Regions from separate parts of the Neobacillus oceani genome, predicted to be linked through region 3. Evidence: riboswitches for the same ligand, from Rfam matches in the RefSeq annotation. Region 3 holds a riboswitch; each other region holds the start of a gene.
What was found. A riboswitch is a leader RNA that binds a small molecule or an ion and turns the genes downstream of it on or off. The one in region 3 is predicted to bind S-adenosylmethionine.

Region 1 (4,353 bases), 1.8 Mb from region 3:
ATTTATCATCAACCATTACATGTACAGGGAAAATGCAACATATGAGCTGAATCCGGAAGAAATGTGGGCGAAGCCATAAAACACAAAAAGGAGGCCTCGTCTATCGAGCCTCCTTTGTTATACTATTCTCTATAATGTTCCGGCCTTCTGTCTTCAAAGACGGGAATTATCCCACGCACTTCCTTCACCTTTTCAAAATCGATTTCAGCAGTAAGGATTTCCTCTCCTTCTCCAGCTTCAGCAAGTATTTCGCCCCACGGGTCAATGATCATTGAATGGCCGGCGAATACATTTTTCGGATCGCTTCCCGCCCGGTTGCAGGCGATGACATAGCACTGGTTTTCAATTGCCCTTGCAATCAGGAGCGAGTGCCAATGGGCAACCCTTGGCTTTGGCCATTCCGCTACTACGAAGATTGCTTCCGCTCCTTTTGACACATGCTTCCTGAGCCATTCGGGAAAGCGGATGTCGTAGCAGACAAAGCCGGCAAGCATGCGGCCGTTAAGTTCAAAATTCGCTGTTCCGGTTCCTGGGATAAAGTAATGGTGTTCGTTCATCAACTGGAATAGATGGAGCTTGCTGTACGTATGGACAAGGCTGCCTTCTTTTGAAACGACGAGCATCGTATTTTCCACGCCGGCCCCGGTGCGGTTCGCAACCGATCCACCGATCAGGTTGACCTTGTTCTCCGCCGCTTTTTTACCGAGAAAGGCTATGGATTCGGCAGCCTGGGCGTCGGAAATTTCATCCAGTCTTTCAAGGTCGTATCCCGTCGTCCATAGTTCGGGAAGGACAACAAAATCGGGATTTCCCTTAGCAGCTTCGCTAATCATTCTGTCCGCGATGGCATAGTTCTCCTCGGGATTTCCATATGCAATATCCATTTGCGCGATGGCGATTTTCAACTTCAAGTTAAGTTCCCCCAATTCAGAAAAGTGAAAAACCTCTTTACAAGATACCTATTACGTTATATTATTTGTGACTAGATTTCCATAAATATATAAATCATTTAAAAGCAGGTGGTCTATTGTGAAGGAATACCCGAAGTCCGAATTATTGAACAGCCTTCCGGGGCAGTTTTTCGCGGGACTTGTGAAAAAGGTGGGCGAGGCGATTGCGCAGGGCCATGATGTGATCAACCTTGGCCAGGGAAACCCGGACCAGCCTACACCGCTACATATTGTGAAGCGGCTGCAGCTTGCTGCCGAAAATCCGGTTAACCATAAATATTCTCCTTTTCAGGGATACAAATACCTAAAGGAGGCAGCAGCCAATTTTTATAAACGGGAATACAATGTTGATTTGGATCCGGATACAGAGGTGGCCATCCTCTTTGGCGGGAAAGCCGGCCTTGTAGAAATTCCGCAATGCTTGCTTAACCCGGGAGACACGTTGCTTGTTCCTGACCCGGGCTATCCTGATTATTTATCGGGCGCAGCCCTTGCACAGGCGAAGCTTGAGATGATGCCGCTCCTTGAGGAAAACCGATTCCTTCCCGATTACGGTACGATTCCAACTGAAGTTTTGGACAATACGAAACTCATGATTCTCAACTATCCGAACAATCCTACCGGTGCAGTCGCGACAAAGGAGTTCTTTGATGAAACCGTGTCGCTGTCAAATAAGCACGGCATTTGCGTTGTCCATGATTTTGCCTACGGGGCAATAGGATTTGAGGGGGAAAAGCCCGCAAGCTTCTTACAGTCTGAAGGGGCGAAGGAAATCGGCATTGAAATTTATACTCTTTCAAAAACATATAACATGGCAGGGTGGAGGGTCGGTTTTGCTGTTGGCAACAAAAGCGTCATCTCAGCAATTGAACTGATACAGGACCATTTGTATGTTTCTCTGTTCGGGGCTGTCCAGGAAGCGGCAGCGGAGGCGCTTAATGGCCCACAGGATTGTGTAGGGGAACTTGTCCGCTTATATGAAAGCAGGCGAAGTGCGTTAATTGGCGGATTAAGAAACATTGGTTGGGACGTCGCTGCGCCCGCGGGTTCGTTTTTTGCCTGGCTGAAGGTTCCGGAAGGATTCAGTTCGATGGAATTTGCCGACTTTCTATTGGAAAAAGCGCATATCATGGTTGCCCCAGGCATAGGATTTGGCCGATATGGCGAGGGTTATGTCCGTGTTGGCCTCCTCGCAACGGAAGAGAGGCTGTCGGAAGCAGTTCTCCGAATAAAGGGTTTAGACATTTTTAAAAAAATGTTTGACAATGAATTTATTTCCTGCGATAATCCAAATTAAATCTTAACATTATGAAAATAGTAAATATATAAAAATCATTTCTTATCAAGAGCAGGCGGAGGGACTAGCCCTATGAAGCCCGGCAACCGACTTATTTTTAAGCACGGTGCTAATTCTTGCAGCGAAAGCTGATAGATGAGAAGAGATTAGTTTGCGCGCGCTAACCTCTTCTTTGGAAGAGGTTTTTTTAATGCAAAAAACAAAATCTTGTCTGTGTTGAAACATGTAACACTGCCTTGGAAAGGAAGGACATCATGAGTGAATTGGTAGCGACATATCATGTCCGGGATGAAAAGAATCCTGAGAAAAAAGCGGAGGAAATAGCCCTGGGCCTGACGGTCGGTTCATGGACCAGCCTTCCCGCCCTTGAAAAGGAGCAGCTAAAGAAACACAAAGGAAGGGTCGTATCGGCTGAACAAATCAGCGAAAACATCGCTGAAATTTCCATCGCTTATCCCGCAGCCAACTTTTCCGCAGACCTTCCCGCCATTTTAACTACCGTCTTTGGGAAATTGTCCCTTGATGGGAAAATCCGGCTTCTTGACCTTGAATTCAGTGAGAACCTAAAAAGCTTTTTCCCAGGTCCGCGCTTTGGGACTGAGGGTCTAAGGGAAAAGCTTAACGTCCACCGCCGCCCCCTTTTGATGAGCATCTTTAAAGGGGTCATTGGGAAGGACCTTGATTTCCTTTCAAGCCAATTAAAGGAGCAGGCATTGGGTGGGATTGACATCGTCAAGGATGACGAAATTCTTTTTGAAAACCCACAGACTCCATCAGATAAAAGGATTCAGGTAGGGCGCCGCATTCTGGATGAAGTGTTTTCCGAAACAGGGCACAGGACACTCTACGCTGTAAACCTGACGGGAAGGACTTCGGAACTAAGGGAAAAGGCAAAAAGGTTTGCGGAAGCAGGTGCGGATACCCTCCTGGTCAATGTTTTTTCCTATGGGCTCGATGTCTTGCAGGAACTAAGGGAGGACGATAGCATTTCCCTCCCCATCATGGCGCATCCGGCATTCAGCGGGGCAATCGCTTCCTCGTCTGTATATGGTGTTTCCCACTCCCTCCTTTTAGGAAAATTGCAAAGGTATGCCGGCGCGGACCTCGTATTATTCCCATCACCGTACGGCTCGGTGGCACTTGAAAGGGAAAACGCGCTCGGGATTGCAAAGGAGCTGACGAAGGACGAGCCGTACAAAAAGGCATTCCCGGTACCATCGGCAGGAATCCACCCTGGCCTTGTACCTTTGCTTATTTCCGATTTCGGAATTGATTCGGTGATCAATGCGGGCGGTGGAGTCCATGGACATCCGGGAGGCGCGGCGGCTGGAGGGAAGGCATTCCGCCAGGCGATGGAAGCGGCTCTGGCTGGCCACAGCTTGTCCAGCGCGGCAACATACCAACCTGAACTTTTTGCAGCGTTGGAATTATGGGGTTCTCCTAAAGAGGAGGCCGTGAAATGAAAAAACCTGTGATTTACTGTGACTTTGACGGGACGATTACCGAAAAGGATAACATCATTTCAATCATGAAGGCCTTCGCTCCCCCTGGATGGGAACGGATTAAGGATCGGATTCTTTCAGGAGAAATCTCCATTAGGAAAGGGGTTGGGGAACTATTTTCTCTGCTCCCATCGAAACAAAAAAACAAGATCGCCGAATTTGCAGTTGAACAGGCAAAAATCAGGAAAGGCTTCGGGGAGTTTGTCTCTTTTACAAGAGAAGAAGGGATCCCTTTATATATCGTAAGCGGCGGCATCGATTTCTTTGTTCTTCCAGTCCTTTCCGAATACGGGCCTTTTGACGGCATTTTCTGCAACGGCGCGGACTTTGGTGGAGAAACAATCCGCATCCTTTGGCCCAATAGCTGTGATGAATTCTGCGGAAATGACTGCGGCTGCTGTAAGCCAAGTGTCGTTAGGAGGCTTGGCCACGGGGATGATTATTTTAAAATTGTAATCGGCGATTCGGTAACCGACCTTGAAGCGGCAAAACAGGCCGATTTCGTACTGGCCCGGGATTTACTTTTGGAAAAGTGTGAAGAATGGGGTCTTTCCCACTCACCATTTGAAAACTTCCTTGATTGCATTGAAACAATTATAAAAAG
Region 2 (4,353 bases), 2.0 Mb from region 3:
TTTCCAACCCTGCCTGCCTCTGCCGATATCATGGGAGTCCATCGCCTCGAGCAAATACAAATAGCTATTGGCGTCGAATCGGGCAGAAAGCTTTTGACCCTGGTATTTCAAATAGGATTCTACCTGAAACGTATCCGCGTTCTTAAGCTCTCTGTTGAATCTTTGATTGAACAGCGCGCCAGTCCGGTAGGTGACCATCCCGACCATTCTCGCGATTTCCAGCCCCGAAATCTTGTGGCCATCTGAATAAGAGCCGCCATTCCAGGCCGGGTCCCGCTTGATGGCATTCCTGCCGATTGAGTTAAAAGCAATTCCGTAATCGCTGAGGTAGGGGGTGACTGCCATTGGAATGATCAGCTCCGCGAAATTGGGGTAGGCGGTTGCCAATTCAAGCACCTGCATCCCGCCAAGCGACCCTCCGATTGCAGCTTTGATTTTGTCGATGCCAAGTTTCCGGAGCGCCAAAACTTGTGAATCGACAATGTCCCGTATCGTTATTTTCGGAAAATCATACTGGTAAGGCTTTTTTGTCAAAGGGTTCAGGCTGGTAGGGCCGGTTGATCCAGAACAGCCTCCGAGTACATTGAACGTAATGACTTCGTATTGGCTCGTATCCACATACATTCCCGGGCCGATTAGGCCATGCCACCATCCGGGCTGTTCTTCCGTGCCGACTGTATACTGGTTGCCTGTTAGGGCATGGCAGACCAAGATGGCGGGGCCGCCTTTTTTCCCGGCCTTCTCAAAGGCGAGTTCGGCATCGGGGAGCACCACGCCCGATTCAAGCCGAATGTCTCCAATGTAAATCTTTCCATATTCCGGCGATAGCGCCAAATCGAACCTTATTGATAAACCCTCGGCTTTCATTGCTGTAGCTGTTCCTCAGGCTTAGCTGAAATACCGGTCGCTTTAAAGAAAGCCTGGTCCAAGTCATCCTTCAAATCCTTAAGTGATTCAAGCCCCACAGAAAGCCTGATCAGTTCTTCGGTAGTACCGCTTTTTGCAAGGTCTTCTTGACTCAATTGCTGATGTGTGGTGGACGCAGGATGGATGATTAGTGATTTTGCATCGCCGACATTCGCCACATGCGACCACAATTTGATGTTGTCGATCACTTTTTTACCCGCATCACGGCCGCCTTTGATGCCAAAAACAATAATCGATCCAAAACCGCCGCCAAGGTATTTTTTCGCAAGCTCATGGCTTGGGTGATTCTCCAGGCCAGGGTAGGAGACCCATTCAACAGCTGGATGGTCTTTCAAGTAGTTTGCAATTTCGAGCGCGTTTTCACTATGCTTTTGAATTCTCAAGTGCAGTGTCTCAAGTCCCTGCAGCAAGAGGAAAGCACTATGCGGGCTTAACGATGAACCCAAGTCCCTTAACAGCTGCACGCGAAGTTTAATGATGAATGCCAGCGCGCCTACATCCTGGGCAAAACGAAGGCCATTATAGCTTGCATCCGGCTCGGTAAAGCCAGGGAACCTCTCATTATTCCAATCAAACCGGCCTGCATCAACAACAAGGCCTCCAATTGTTGTTCCGTGCCCTCCGATCCATTTGGTCGCCGAATGGACAACAATGTCCGCACCCCATTCAATCGGCCTGCAGGCGTATGGGGAAGCAAAGGTGTTGTCAATGATGAGCGGAACGCCATTTTCATGGGCGATTTTTGCTACAGCTTCAACATCGAAAACATTCAGGCTTGGGTTGCCAATGATTTCGCCAAAGACCGCCTTTGTTTTTGGCGTGATGGCCTCGCGGAAGTTTTCTGGATTGGTCGAGTCAACAAAGCGGACTTTAATGCCGAACTTCGGAAGCGTCACGGCAAATAGGTTGTATGTGCCGCCGTATAAGTTTTCCGCGGCGACGATTTCGTCGCCAGCCTCCGCGATGTTCATGATGGTCAAGGCAATCGCAGCCATTCCGGAAGAAACAGCAAGAGCTGCCGCGCCGCCTTCAAGAAGGGCAATTCTTTTTTCCAAAACATCTGTTGTCGGGTTCATGATCCGGGAGTAAATATTTCCTGACTCGGCAAGCGAGAAGAGGTTTTGGGCATGATCCGTACTGTCAAATACATAAGAAGTCGTCTGGTAAATAGGGACGGCGCGGGATCCTGTTACGGGATCAGGGGTTTGCCCGCCGTGCAATAAAAGTGTTTCAAGGCCTAAGTTTTCATTTTGATTTGTCATTGTGTCTTTCCCTCCAATTTGTAGTTCCAATGTAATTCGGGCAGTTAATGGATTCTTTTTAAAACAAAAAACCCCTCTCCATAAGAAGAGGGGGGTTCCTCCTCTTATCTTCCAGGCAAAAACGCCTGCAGGAATTAGCACCTTTTCAAGCTTTCGCCTGAAGGTTGCCGGACTTCATAGGGCCTGACCCTCCGTCACTCTGGATAAGAGATTTCATATATAGTTTTTTGATAAGTTTTAACCGCCGGGTGTTATAGAGGATTATAAGTGAAGACAAGAACAAAAGTCAACCGAAAATTCGAAATGTTTTCGTTTTTCATTTTTTTGTAAATGGGTTATAGGCGTTCCCATATAGGATTTGAATTTCAAATGTACAGCGTGAAATTGTAAAATTTACTTTGCTTTTTTGAAGAGGAGGTTCTCAGTTTTGGGCGAAGGATATAGTATAATTGTCGGAGAGAAGGAGGTGATAGGGAAATGGAAGAACGGCTGGAAAGAATGGAAACGATGTTGGGCCAATTGGTTGGCATGGTCGGCAATGTGATTGCAGAGCAACTGAAAATGCGGCAGGAATCAAACGGTTTGCGTCAGGATTTTGAATCCGAAAAACAGAAGAACGCAGAACGCCACGAAGAAATACTCGGCAAGTTTAAGGCAATGGAACTGGACCGGGATTTCATCTAGGAAAAAACCGCCCGCAATGAGCGGGAGATTGAAGTCCTCAAAAGAAGGCTCGGTTAATCTCTCCAACACGATTCCCTCAGAAAATCCCCAATTACTTATTCAACTAAATAGAAAAAGGTGCGAAACCTTGTCCACAATAGGATGGTGTTTCGGACCTTTTTAAATCCAGAGGCAGCCGCTTGATACATCCTAACTATGTTTACCAGCAAAAAAATTATCGTCTTAATAAACTACCTTGAATGACGAGACATTTTCGGTTGTTTTTGTCAAAATCAGGGTGATGCCAGTCGCTTGAAAGGGTTTTCAGAGTGTGATACATTCATTACGTAAACGTTTTCGTTTTAGAAGGCAGTACGGATAAAGAAGGTGGGAAATGGCGGGTATGGCTTCTACAATAAAAGATGTCGCGAAGAAGGCAAATGTGTCAATCGCAACAGTTTCAAGGATTTTGAATGGCCAGCCTGGTTATTCAGAGAAGACGAAACAAAAAGTTCTTCAAGTGATTGAGGAACTTGGATATCAACCGAATGCTGTTGCAAGAGGCTTAATCAATAAGAAAACTCATACAATTGGTGTGTTGTTTCCATCCTTGTGGGGTTCGCTGGTGACAGATTGGTTAAGCGGAATTGAAAAGGCGGCAAGTGAGCAAGGTTCGAGTGTCATTGTATGCCACACGGAATCCAATGGTGAGAAGACGATAAAGTACCTCCAGCTTCTAGGAGAAAAGCGCGTGGACGGAATTATTTTCGTAAGTGAAGTATTAAAGAAAGAATACTTTCAAGTAATTAGAAAAATGAATGTTCCACTTGTCCTTCTATCTACTAAATCTGATTCATTACCCGTTCCCTATGTAAAGGTTGATGATTTTCAGGCAGCTTATTCTGCAACGGAGTATCTAATCCATAAAGGGCATAGAAGCATTGGTATGATCAGCGGTAACAGTGAAGATATCATAGCGGGTAAGCCAAGGATTGATGGATTTATTCAAGCCATGAAGGACAATGAAATTCCTCTTGATGGGAATAATATTGTCAAAACAAGAGGCTTTGGATTTAATGAAGGGAAGACCGGCCTTCGGGAACTATTAAGCCAAAAACCAGATACCACTGCCATTTTTGCTGCAAGTGATGAAATTGCGATTGGGGCTATTTCGACAGCCACTCTTCTTGGAAAAAAGGTTCCGGAAGATATATCCATTATCGGGTACGATAATATCAATCTTGCAAGCATGTCAGTTCCACCGCTGACAACTATCCACCAACCATTCATTGAGATGGGCGAGATTGCCGGGAAGATGCTGCTGAACATGATGGGAACTGACAAAGTTCCTGAGAGCAAAATTATCGAACATACGGTTATTGAACGAAACAGCGTAAAGGAAATATAATTCCATTCCTTTACTTGCCGTTTTACGTAAACGTTTACTTTTGTTTTGAGTATTTACGTGAACGTTTACTTGTTTTTTAGATTAAGATAGAGT
Region 3 (4,353 bases):
GTAATGGTCCTTGTCACAAGCTTTGTGCTCATATTGCTGATCGGGGTAACAATCGTTCCCCGATACGATTTCATTTCTATGTTAAAAATCCCTTTCGGACAAATCATGATGACATCCATTTCCTGGTCCTTTATGTATCCATCCTTTGGCACAAGGGCGCCGACAATGATAATATGGTTTTCCCGCGGCAGCTTTTTCTTTAACTCCTGGATGGCCCGTTTCTCATTCTCTTTTGGAACTCCGGCAAATACAACTTTGGATTCCACTCTCATCCCCCCAATCAACGAACTAGTATTTCTTTGATTCCACTCTCATTCTCACTAACTAGTATTTCCTATTTCGACAATAACTAGCAAATTTCCTTTATTTTCTTAAAAATCAGAAGGCTTTTTAATAAGGGGAATTGGCTTGAGGGGGGAATAAACCCAACCGTTCCCAATTATATTGTGGCGAAAAAAAAGCGATACTCTCATTAGAGCATCGCAATATTCAGCTAAAATATATCCACTTTAATTACAACTTTGTCGAATCTACTTTTGGATTAACATTAGTTTTCGGAAGGTTTTTGTACCTTAAATCAAACCAATTTATTAGGGGCTCCTTTAGATTTTTCGTTCATTACCCCTTTTGAAGTTTCCGGTTATTTTCGCCATTATTAATTGTTCTTGCGTTGTATTTTCAGCTGCGTTGATTTTCTTTAGAAATTTCTCTGCTTCTGTTCCTTTCAAGACTTTTACCTGACTGCCGTAATAATCCAAAAAGACTGTATTATCTTTTGTCACTCGGAAATTAAACGGTTCGTCATCTAAACGATTTCTTTTATCGATGTTATCCATTTTTCTTTATCATCCTTGTCCAATAGTAAGTTATTTTGATTTTCTAAAAAGAAGTGGTTTTTACTTAAAAACGTCTAAATAGAAAAAAGTGCAAAAAGCAAAATCGCCACCTGACCACTAGCGTTCGGGCTCTATTAGTGCCCGAAGGAGCGGCTAAACATTGGCGGTCGGGCGTTAAATCCTCTTTTAATGCCCGAAGGACCGGCTGACCACTGCTGTTCGGGCTCTAAGTCTACGTTTAGTCCGGAAGAATACCAGGAGGGTAATGCCTAACTTATTTAAGAACATGAGACGTTACTTTTTTCTGCTTTGCTGTCAAAGTAAAGCCTACACCCGCGAAACGCTAAAAACAACCCCGGGGCCCCTTTTAAAACGAGTAAAAAGTTTTTCCGGTATTGGACTATGTCTTTGAAAAGGTATTGCAGAAAAATGAATTTTTTTAAAAAGTGTTTGACTTTTTTGTTTTTAAGGGTTAGAGTAGGACACAGGAAATTTCGAAAAGCGAATATGTTACCTTCTTATCAAGAGAGGTTGAGGGACTGGCCCTATGACACCTCGGCAGCGGACTTTTTGTCTATGCCAATTCCAGCAAGCGATGCTTGATAGATGAGAAGAGGCGAACTTGATTAATTCTGTCCTCTTCTGTTTGAAGGGGGCTTTTTATTTTCCTAAATACATCACCCTATACGATCATTCTTATCGAGAGAGGTTGAGGGACTGGCCCTACGACGCCTCGGCAGCGGACTCCGTTTGGAGCTCTGTGCCAATTCCAGCAAGCGGGAGCTTGGGAGATAAGAAGAGACCTTGTTTGCCTATGCGCAAGTGTGCCCTCTTCTATTTCCATGGAAGAGGGCTTTTTCATTTTCGGAAAACGGGGTGCGTGGGAAGACTGGGTGGGAAGTCCGCTTGGTGCGTGGGCGCAAAGCATTTTTTCCCCAAAAATAAAGGACAAGGAGGCAGGCAGATGATTGAGTTTCAGCAGGTACGGAAGGTTTACGGCGAGGGCGGCGGGAATCAGGTTGCCGCGCTTGACGGAATTGATTTGAAGGTGAATACGGGGGAGATTTTCGGGGTGATTGGCTTCAGCGGTGCGGGTAAGAGTTCGCTGATCCGCTGTGTGAATTTGCTTGAGCGGCCGACTTCGGGGAAGGTGATTGTTGATGGGAACGACCTTACTTCGCTTTCGGCAAAAGAAGTGCGGGAGGTCAAACGGAATATCGGGATGGTCTTCCAGCATTTCAATCTCCTTAATTCGAAGACGGTGTTTGCGAATGTGGCGATGCCGCTTGTACTCGCGAATACGCCGAGTAATAAGATTAGGGAACGGGTTTATGAGCTGCTTGAGTTTGTTGGGCTTGCGGATAAGGCGGACAGTTATCCGGACCAGCTTTCCGGCGGGCAGAAGCAGCGGATTGGGATTGCGCGCGCTTTGGCGACGCAGCCGTCGATCCTGCTTTGCGACGAGGCGACTTCAGCACTTGATCCGCAGACGACGAGCTCGATCCTTCAGCTTTTGAAAAAAATAAACAAAGAGTATAACATCACGATCCTGATTATCACGCACGAGATGTCGGTCATCAGGGAAATTTGCGACCGTGTGGCGGTTATCGAGGCAGGAAAAATCATCGAACAGGGTTCCGTATTTGATGTGTTCTCGGCGCCAAAGACGGAGACAGCAAGGAATTTTGTGAGCTCGGTCATGAATGATCGCATTCCGGATTCAGTCAAGAAGCTGATTGAGCAAAACGCCGGGCTGCAAAAAGTGTACCGAATAAACTTTGTCGGCGAGTCGGCTGGCCAGCCGCTCCTGTCCCAGCTTTCGAAAAAGTTCGACCTTGATGTGAATGTGCTGTTTGGGAATATTACAGAGCTGCAGGGGACGCCGTTCGGCAACCTGATTGTCGAGTTCCAGGGAAGCGAGAAGGAAATCATCCGCGCCCTCAACTATATTCATCAGCAGAATGTCAACATAAAGGAAGTGAAAGCACATGCTAGTTAATTCGGACCAAATCATAGAGGCACTCATCGAAACGTTGCAGATGGTGGGATTTTCGCTTGTATTCTCGGCCTTACTTGGCATCCCGCTTGGAATCGCGCTCGTTGTAACAAGAAAAGGGCATTTGCTTGAGAATGGACCCGTCTTTAATGTTCTAAATGGCACGATCAACGTTTTGCGTTCGATTCCATTCATCATTTTGCTAGTTGCTATCATTCCAATTACAAGATTCATTGTCGGTACGTCAATCGGAACGGCTGCAGCGATTGTACCGCTCGTTTTCTACGCCGGTCCATATATTGCAAGGCTGGTAGAAAATTCGCTTCTTGAAGTCGACCCAGGCGTCATTGAAGCGGCGCAGGCAATGGGTGCTACGCCATGGCAAATCGTGTTCAGGTTTATTTTGCCGGAAGCATTAAGCTCCCTTATCCTTGCCTTCACGATTGCGACAATCGGTCTGATCGGAGCCTCGGCAATGGCGGGCGCGATTGGCGGCGGAGGCCTTGGCGACCTGGCCATTACATATGGCTACCAGCGGTTTGATACGAAAACAATGCTGATTACAGTAGGAATTTTGATTGTTATGGTCCAAGGCCTACAGTCAGCAGGAAATTTAGCAGCAAAGAAAATCAGAAGACGATAATCAGGAGGAATTCACCAATGAAAAAATTCGTATTAGCAATCCTTGTACTTGTACTAGCAGTGTTCACTGCGGCATGTTCAGATTCTTCATCCGCAAAGGGAGATAAAACGGTAAAAGTGAAACTTGGAGTAAGCGGCACGGATCACCGTGTATGGGATTTCGTGGCGGAAAAGGCGAAGAAGGAAGGCATCGAGGTTGAAATCGTCACGTTCTCGGATTATGTCCAGCCGAACCTGGCGCTTGCTGAAGGTGAGTTGGATGCGAACTCGTTCCAGACCGTTTCGTATTTCGATGCGTTCATCAAGGAACATAAGCTTGACCTTGTGCCAATCGCGACAACACAAATCGCTCCGATGGGGATTTATTCGAAAAAGTACAAAGATGTAAATGATATTCCAAAAGGCGGCAAAATTGCGCTTGCCAACGAAGCAACGAACATGGGACGGGGCCTTCTCCTTCTACAGGAAGCGGGATTGATCAAGCTTGAAGAAGGTTTTGACGGTATTGGCTCCCTTGATAAAATTGTTGAAAATCCAAAGAAACTTGAACTTGTTCCGATGGTTGCCGGGCAGACTCCTAGGGTTATGCCGGATGTGGCCGCTTCCATCATCAATAACGGGGTAGCCGTTGACGCAGGCCTGACACCAAGGGAAGATGCAATCTTCCTCGAAAGCGAAACAGCCACACCATATATCAACATCATCGCAGTCCGTGCAGAAGACAAAGACAACAAAACTTTGAAGCGTCTTGCAGAGCTTTACCAGCAGGACGACACGAAAGAATTCATAGAAAAAGAGTTTAAAGGCAACTCCATCCCAACCTTCGTCCCGCTTAGCAACATTGGGTGGTAAGTGACGGATTTCGCTAAAACGCGGACA

Region 1: it holds a riboswitch for S-adenosylmethionine, as region 3 does, so the genes downstream of both, V1499_RS08290 (2,3-diketo-5-methylthiopentyl-1-phosphate enolase) here and V1499_RS17725 (methionine ABC transporter ATP-binding protein) in region 3, are expected to answer to the same signal.
Region 2: it holds a riboswitch for S-adenosylmethionine, as region 3 does, so the genes downstream of both, V1499_RS07410 (O-acetylhomoserine aminocarboxypropyltransferase/cysteine synthase family protein) here and V1499_RS17725 (methionine ABC transporter ATP-binding protein) in region 3, are expected to answer to the same signal.

Annotation. Positions count from the first base shown of each region.
Region 1 is NZ_CP143543.1:1,661,861-1,666,213, forward strand. It holds gene V1499_RS08275 (metalloregulator ArsR/SmtB family transcription factor) at 1-79, shown strand, start outside; gene V1499_RS08280 (carbon-nitrogen family hydrolase) at 123-911, opposite strand; gene V1499_RS08285 (pyridoxal phosphate-dependent aminotransferase) at 1,030-2,247, shown strand; SAM riboswitch class I at 2,287-2,389, shown strand; gene V1499_RS08290 (2,3-diketo-5-methylthiopentyl-1-phosphate enolase) at 2,502-3,710, shown strand; gene V1499_RS08295 (2-hydroxy-3-keto-5-methylthiopentenyl-1-phosphate phosphatase) at 3,707-4,353, shown strand, end outside.
Region 2 is NZ_CP143543.1:1,458,435-1,462,787, forward strand. It holds gene metX (homoserine O-acetyltransferase MetX) at 1-867, opposite strand, end outside; partial or broken gene V1499_RS07410 (O-acetylhomoserine aminocarboxypropyltransferase/cysteine synthase family protein) at 876-2,189, opposite strand; SAM riboswitch class I at 2,291-2,399, opposite strand; gene V1499_RS07415 (hypothetical protein) at 2,667-2,873, shown strand; gene V1499_RS07420 (LacI family DNA-binding transcriptional regulator) at 3,256-4,260, shown strand.
Region 3 is NZ_CP143543.1:3,485,577-3,489,929, forward strand. It holds gene V1499_RS17715 (NERD domain-containing protein kinase family protein) at 1-266, opposite strand, end outside; gene V1499_RS17720 (hypothetical protein) at 603-836, opposite strand; SAM riboswitch class I at 1,352-1,449, shown strand; SAM riboswitch class I at 1,530-1,634, shown strand; gene V1499_RS17725 (methionine ABC transporter ATP-binding protein) at 1,801-2,835, shown strand; gene V1499_RS17730 (methionine ABC transporter permease) at 2,825-3,475, shown strand; gene V1499_RS17735 (MetQ/NlpA family ABC transporter substrate-binding protein) at 3,493-4,326, shown strand.